2 regions of the Ruminiclostridium papyrosolvens DSM 2782 genome follow, and region 2 is predicted to be linked to the other one. Evidence: riboswitches for the same ligand, from Rfam matches in the RefSeq annotation. Region 2 holds a riboswitch; the other holds the start of a gene.
The links. Region 2 has a riboswitch for cobalamin ahead of P0092_RS06020 (DUF2292 domain-containing protein). Riboswitches for the same ligand answer to the same signal wherever they lie in the genome.

Region 1 (3,516 bases), 1.7 Mb from region 2:
ATAGCTGTTCCCGCAACCATTACAATCAGCAGAAGCAGCAGCATTATCGGTATAAATCCTATATTTGTCAGAGCTTTTTTTATTTTTTTATTTTTCATTTTTCCTCCGGATTATTTAAACAGTCCCGGATAGGCAACCTTTGAAATATCCTCTACTGCCAGTACAGCGTATTGTGATGTTGATGAAATATGATTATACGGTACTGAAATAACTTTATTATTCTTTACTGCTTTTATATCTGCCAGTGCCTTATCGCCTTTTATCTTCTCATTCAAAGTATAAAAGCTAACCTTTGCGTCATAGTACCATGACGGCAGAATAATAATCTGTGGGTTATACTTTATTATCATTTCCTTGGATAATTCAGGCCATCCTTCAAGACCCTCCTTTGACACAGGGTTCATAAGACCGGCTCTTGTGACAATATCATCAAAATTTGTTCCCTTGCCGCTGGTGGTACCCATTTCACTGTAATCAAGTACTGTTTGCTTCTGGTCATCAGTCATTAGTTCAAGCCTGTCATTTACAGCCTTTAGCTTCTGCTCCATCCAAGCAATTATATCCTTGGCCTTGGCTGCCTCTCCTACAATTTTTCCTATGAGTTCAAGGTTATCTTCCACCTGCTTGATATTTGAGGGAGTATTTAGCATAAACACCGTTAAATTCGCATCTCTTAGCTGTTTAATGACATTTGCATCTGCCATTTTATCCAAAAAAACAAGGTCAGGCTGCAACGCAATTATTTTTTCCGCATTTGATTCAATCCTTTTACCGACTCCTTTAGCTTCATCAGCAATATTGGAAACTTTGGCATCGTCTGCATAATAAGTCATAGCCGCAATTCTGCTTTTGTCTACCAGTGACATAAGCATTTCACAGGTTCCAAGTGGCAAGCTTACTATTTTCTCAGGCTTAGCCTTAATAGTTACCTTTGTGCCTTTTGAATCCTCCAATGTGAGAGGATATTTATCTGTTGCAGTACTTTCTACGGATGTATCTATTGCCTTAGTAGTATCAGAAGCCTGCTGGTTTGTATCACTGCTGCAAGCTCCGAAGATTCCGGTAATAAAAATCATTGCAAGTATAAAAGATAAAATTTTCAAATTCCTTTTCATTTTACAATATCTCCTAAATATTTATTTTTTTACCCCTTTAAACATAAAAGCCCTTCAAACGTTTTGTGTTTAAAGGGCATAATTCCATCTTGGAATTTTTTATTAAACACACCCCCTATCACTCGTAGAGTTAACAGTGTACACTTACAGACAGGTATTCTGACTAAGGCATCAACACTCTCCATTCCTTCCCGGTTAATGTACCAGTGGATTATATGGAGAACTCCTCCAACACAGCGGCGGGACCGTACAGGGTTCAAACCTGTTTCCCTTATCTGTAGTTCTTATTAAGTTATATTGCATATATTAATATAAAACAAGTTTAATAGCAAATCCAAATCAGACACATTATCGTCCAAATTTCTTATTTTGGCGAATCTGTCAATTAAATACAATATTTATCAAAGTTTATTAATCTTTGATAATCTCCCTTAAAAAGCTTTGTCCCGGAAAAGCATTCTCTGCATTAAATACTTCTGCAATAGTGCAGGCTATATCAGCAAAGGTTTCTCGTGTCCCAAGATTTACATTCTCTCTTATACCCTTACCATAAATAATTACAGGTATATGTTCTCTTGAATGGTCAGTACTGGGAGTAGTTGGGTCACAGCCATGATCCGCTGTAATTATCAGTATATCGCTATCTTTCATGGCAGACAAAATTTCAGGCAGTCTGTTGTCGAATTCCTCTAACGCCTGTTTGTAGCCTTCCGGATTATTTCTATGTCCAAACAACATATCAAAATCTACTAGATTTGTAAAAATCAGGCCATTGTTCTCTTGCTTCATAAATTTTAATGTAACGTCAACACCATTCATGTTGTTTTTTGTATGTTCAGCAACAGTAACTCCTTTTTTCGAAAATATGTCTTCTATTTTTCCCACAGCGACAACATCCAGACCCTTTTTATTCAGAACATCCAGAAGCGTGTCGGACGTGGGCTCCGCAGAAAAATCTCTTCTGTTGGGTGTTCTTGTAAAGTTCCCCGGTTCCCCTATAAACGGTCTGGCAATAACACGCCCCACCATATGTTCTCCTTGCAACATTTCCCTTGCCATACCGCAAATACGATACAATTCTTCCAGAGGAACAATTTCTTCATGGGCAGCTATCTGAAATACACTGTCTGCGGAGGTGTAAACTATAAGTTTCCCCGTCTTCATGTGTTCCTCGCCGTACTCCTTGATTATTTCAGTTCCCGAAGCGGCACAGTTTGCGAGAACACCTCTTCCGGTAAGCTTTTCAAACTCCTCAAGAACTTCTTTTGGAAAACCGTCAGGATATGTGGGAAAAGGATATTCAAGCTGGAGGCCTGCAATTTCCCAATGTCCTGTTATAGTGTCCTTCCCTTTAGAAACCTCCTCCAATCTGCCATAGCTCCCCATAACATTTTCGGGTGCGGAAATATAGTCTATTCCATCTATTTTTCCAATTCCAAGGCGGCTTAAGTTGGGAAGATTTATTCCATTACATACCTTTACGATATTTCCCAATGTATTACTTCCTTTATCACCGTATTCGCCGGCATCCGGAAGTTCACCTATTCCTACACTGTCAAGAACAATCATTATTACTCTATCTATATTTGTCATAATCTACTCTCCCGGTTATTTTTAATTTTTACACATACCTATTACTATTATATTAATACCAAATATTTGCTTTTTCAAACATATCACAAAATTATTAAATTAATATTATTTCCATATTATTCAAAATTTATACAATTTATATTAAGATTATGGTATAGTTTATTATAGTCCTTACACATAGTATATTTCTGGTCAAAAAACACCAACCGAAAAATAAAGGAATGATTTGCATAATGAAAAAAAAGATGATTATCTTCAAACGCACTTTTTACGTATTGTGTATTATGTGCTTACTGCTTTTAGTCAGCACAATAATAATACTTGCATTAGGCGGTTTCAATATAGGACATTTAAATTCTGCAGCACCAAAGCCCACTGCACAAAGAAGTTTATCGGGTTTATCAGAGAGCACTGACGATACTGCTGATACCAGCAAATCTCCAAGCACTCCTTCGATACCTCAGTCAATAACAATATCAGCCGTAGGTGATATCATGCTGCATCAGGGAAACCTTAATAGTGGCTATAACTCCCAAAATAAGACATATGACTTCTCCGGCTTTTTTGAATATGTAAAGCCGTATTTGAGTTCATCTGACCTTACAATAGCTAATTTTGAGACGGTTACAGCCGGTTCAGGTATCAAGTACAAAAGTTTTCCTCTTTTTAACTCACCTGACAGTATACTTCCTGCTTTGTCCCAATCAGGAGTTGACATACTCTCTACCTCCAACAACCATTGTCTGGACTGGGGTATCAACGGTCTTACAAGAACTATTCAAAAAATCAGAGAATATAAAATGGAAAA
Region 2 (3,516 bases):
TAATAAGCTTATTAATAATATCATCTCTTGTAAAACCTGCGTCGGCCGGAATTTCATAGTTAACCGCATCCAAAGCCAAAAGCCCGAAAGGTGTAGTATAAATGCCTCCCTCGGTATTAACATTTTTCATATCTCTCAAATTACACAATTCTGCCAGAAGGTTTTTTCCGTTGATATTTGTGGGGTCTCCGCCTGCTGCAAGAATTCCAAGAATATACTTTCCATATTGTCCTGAATTTGCTGCCGGCAGGTCTCCTCCATTAATATCATTCAAATAAGAGACGGGAACTTTTTTGCCAAGCCCATTAATGGCTATTGCCATCCAGTGTTTCTGATAGTTGAAGCCGGAGTCATCAAACTTTTCAATGAGTTTGTCCGTTGCTTTATCTAATGCTTCTGCAATTGTTTGCCTTGTAACAGGAAAAGTATCTTTTTGATTAGTATTTATCTCCGTAAAGTTAACTTTAAAATCAGACGGATTGTCGTATGCGAACACAGAATTTATTCCCGTGAAGGAACTCATTAATATGCAAAGTAAAAGTACTAATGAACTAATTTTTTTAAACATTTTGCCCTCCTAAACTAATATATATTCAAAATTTTACTGCTCCCCATTGGCCAGTCGTTTAAGTCTTAATTTTTATGGTACATTATTAATAGTTACACTTTTACTCCAAGAGTGGACATATTGCAGTCCGGTGTTTAAAGCTCCCGTAGTAAAAAACTTGTTATCTACATATAAATAGCATGGGGTATTCTCAGTTACCTGAGGCACATTTATTGATACATTACCATTTGTGCCTGTAGTACCGCTTGCCATAAGCGCACCATCTGAGGCTCTTACAAGCTTAACAGTTGCCCCTGAAAGGTCGTTAAAGCCTGTAAGTATCCAATTATATATATCCGTAAATTTCTGAGCCTTTACATTTACATTAAAAGAACTCCCCTCATTATATGAGGATTGTATACTTGTGTAGTTGCTCATACAGGTATAGAAAGACTCCGCCGGAATTGCATAATACCAGGTCATTTTATCACCATTCTGCATTGTATAAGCTCCACAGCTATAGGAAGGAAGTTCATCGGTTGTAGGAGAAGCCCCCCTCCATACCCTGAACATCCAGCCCGAATAATAGGATGAATTAGGTGTAAAATATGCTTCTGTCTGACCTCCGATACTGGATACATATGTACTCGCACCGCTTCCTAATGCAATATGGCTTATAGCTTTATCGCCGCAAGCCTTATTCAGCGCATCGTATGCTGTAAAGCCAGTTGAATCGTTAAGTGTTACCTGATATTCATTTAAAATTGAGCCGCCGTTTCCACCTGCACTGTAGCCCTGAATTCTAACTGTTACAGTTATTGGATCTGCTGCAAATGCTATTCCTGTAAGCATTGTGCAAATAATAGCCGCCATCATAACCAGACATAATATTTTTTTGAAATTTTTTCTCACTGTTCTACCTCCATTAGTTTTCTTAACCGGCCAATGGTTCATCGCAATCAACATTACACCACGTAGGTACGTTTGTTATCCAGAGTTACTCTGGTTCTATTTCTTCAAGCAGTTTTTTTCGAACAGGCTTGATTCCTGCATCCTCCAGAATTCTCGGCCATTTTCCCAGACGGGACTTGATATACCCGAAAGCCGGAACCTCTGACTTTTTTGGCACCCTGCCAAGCTCGTCAGCAATGTCACGAAGGTACTGATAAAGCTGCTCATCACTTTTCTTCTTATAAAGCTTAATATATTCTCTGCATAAGTCTTTTTGCCGTCCGGCTAGTTCTAAATCCCTGCTTTCTGACTTTAAAGACTCTTGAGATTGGATTTTCTGACTGCAATTTTCTGCCTTCAGATATATCACTCCCTTTTACAAAAAATCTTCCACGGAGCAATAAAAAAAACACTACCTCTTTTTTTGTGAGGTAATGCTTCCGTTTTTCGATCAGCACCGTGCAGTTGTCGACATTTCTGCATTCGCTATCCCATTTTCAAATTAATAAATATGGTATAAAGCGCAAAATAACATATGAATTTTAAGATAATAATCCGTCAACTTCTAAAGCTTAATTGACTTTGTGAGTTCTTCAATCCGTACAGGCTGATTACCCTGTACAATAATTTTAACTTCACCATAGTCAATCCCCCGAAGAATCCTTACAAGCTTTTTTTCCTTTTCAGACAGCTTACCATTCGGATTATCCTTTTTCAGGCTCATGGAATCAACCAATTAAGTACACCCCCTATCGTTCGTAGAGTCTATGGTACAAAATAACAGGCAGGTCTTCTGGCTCAAGCATCATTATTCCTTTCACCTTCCCGTTTCCAGTGGTACTTTGAAAGAAACTCCTCTTTTACAGCGGCGGGACCGCGTGGGATTTTAAACCCAACTTCCCTTTTCACCGGTTCATGTTCAGTATTTTCAACACAACCGACACCTGTTTTTCATATTTAGTTTTTACATATTTAGTTTCTCACATATAGTTTCTAATATCAACTATATAATATTACGTGCAATTTGTCATGTAAATTTTATCTTTTTTGATATTTTTTACTAATAGATGTAGTATAGGTTCATATAATTAATTACATTCTGCAGCTTGTTTAATTGAAAGTTTTTTTGCAAGCTTTACTGCCTCATAGGCATCTTTCGAATATCCGTCTGCTCCAATGGTTTTTGCATAATCGTCATCTACTACTGCTCCGCCAATCATAAACTTACAGCCTACATTTTTCTCTTTTGCAAGTTTAATCACTTCCTCCATTTCTACCATTGTGGTAGTCATTAAGGCAGAAAGACCTACTATATGAGCCTTTAATTTCTTCGCTTCGTCTATAATTCTCTCTGCACTTACGTCCTTTCCAAGGTCATGTACTTTGAAACCATAGTTTCGAAGCATTAATCCGACTATGTTTTTCCCTATATCATGAATATCTCCTTTTACTGTAGCTATAACAACAACAATATCTTCTTTCTCTTCTTTTTCACCTTTTTGTTTTAGCAGAGGCTCTAAAAATGTAAAGCCGGACTTCATTGTTTCAGCACTTTGAATAAGCTGAGGGAGAAAATATTTCTTTTCATCAAATAGCTTTCCTACCTGATTAATTGCAGGAATCAAATATATATCAACAATATCCTGAGGTGGTGTTTTTTCTGCTATTGCCTTTTCTATAAGCTTATCAATACCTTCATTGTCACCATTTAAAACTGCGTCAAAAATTTTGTCACAGGTTTTTTTCTCAGCTTCCTTTTTTTCATTTCCATCCTTAACAGGCTTATCCATGCTGCTAAAATATGAAATGTAATTTCTGCTGTTTACGTCATTTGTCATAATAACATCACAGGCCATTTTAATGCACATAAGCAAATCACTGGAGGGATTTGCAATTGCCATTGTAAGTCCCTTAGCAATAGCCATTGACAAAAATGCGGCGTTCACCCAACCTCTTTCAGGCAAACCGAAAGATACATTGGAAAGTCCCACAATGGTTCCACATCCGAATTCCTCTCT

Region 1: linked by a shared signal. The riboswitch ahead of P0092_RS20685 (ABC transporter substrate-binding protein) and the one ahead of P0092_RS06020 (DUF2292 domain-containing protein) in region 2 are both predicted to bind cobalamin.

Annotation. Positions count from the first base shown of each region.
Region 1 is NZ_CP119677.1:4,720,987-4,724,502, forward strand. It holds gene P0092_RS20680 (FecCD family ABC transporter permease) at 1-98, opposite strand, end outside; gene P0092_RS20685 (ABC transporter substrate-binding protein) at 111-1,115, opposite strand; cobalamin riboswitch at 1,248-1,437, opposite strand; gene P0092_RS20690 (phosphopentomutase) at 1,527-2,708, opposite strand; gene P0092_RS20695 (CapA family protein) at 2,942-3,516, shown strand, end outside.
Region 2 is NZ_CP119677.1:1,348,734-1,352,249, reverse strand. It holds gene P0092_RS06035 (S-layer homology domain-containing protein) at 1-568, opposite strand, end outside; gene P0092_RS06030 (DUF4430 domain-containing protein) at 641-1,459, opposite strand; gene P0092_RS06025 (homing endonuclease associated repeat-containing protein) at 1,545-1,868, opposite strand; gene P0092_RS06020 (DUF2292 domain-containing protein) at 2,064-2,234, opposite strand; cobalamin riboswitch at 2,265-2,461, opposite strand; gene P0092_RS06015 (homocysteine S-methyltransferase family protein) at 2,587-3,516, opposite strand, start outside.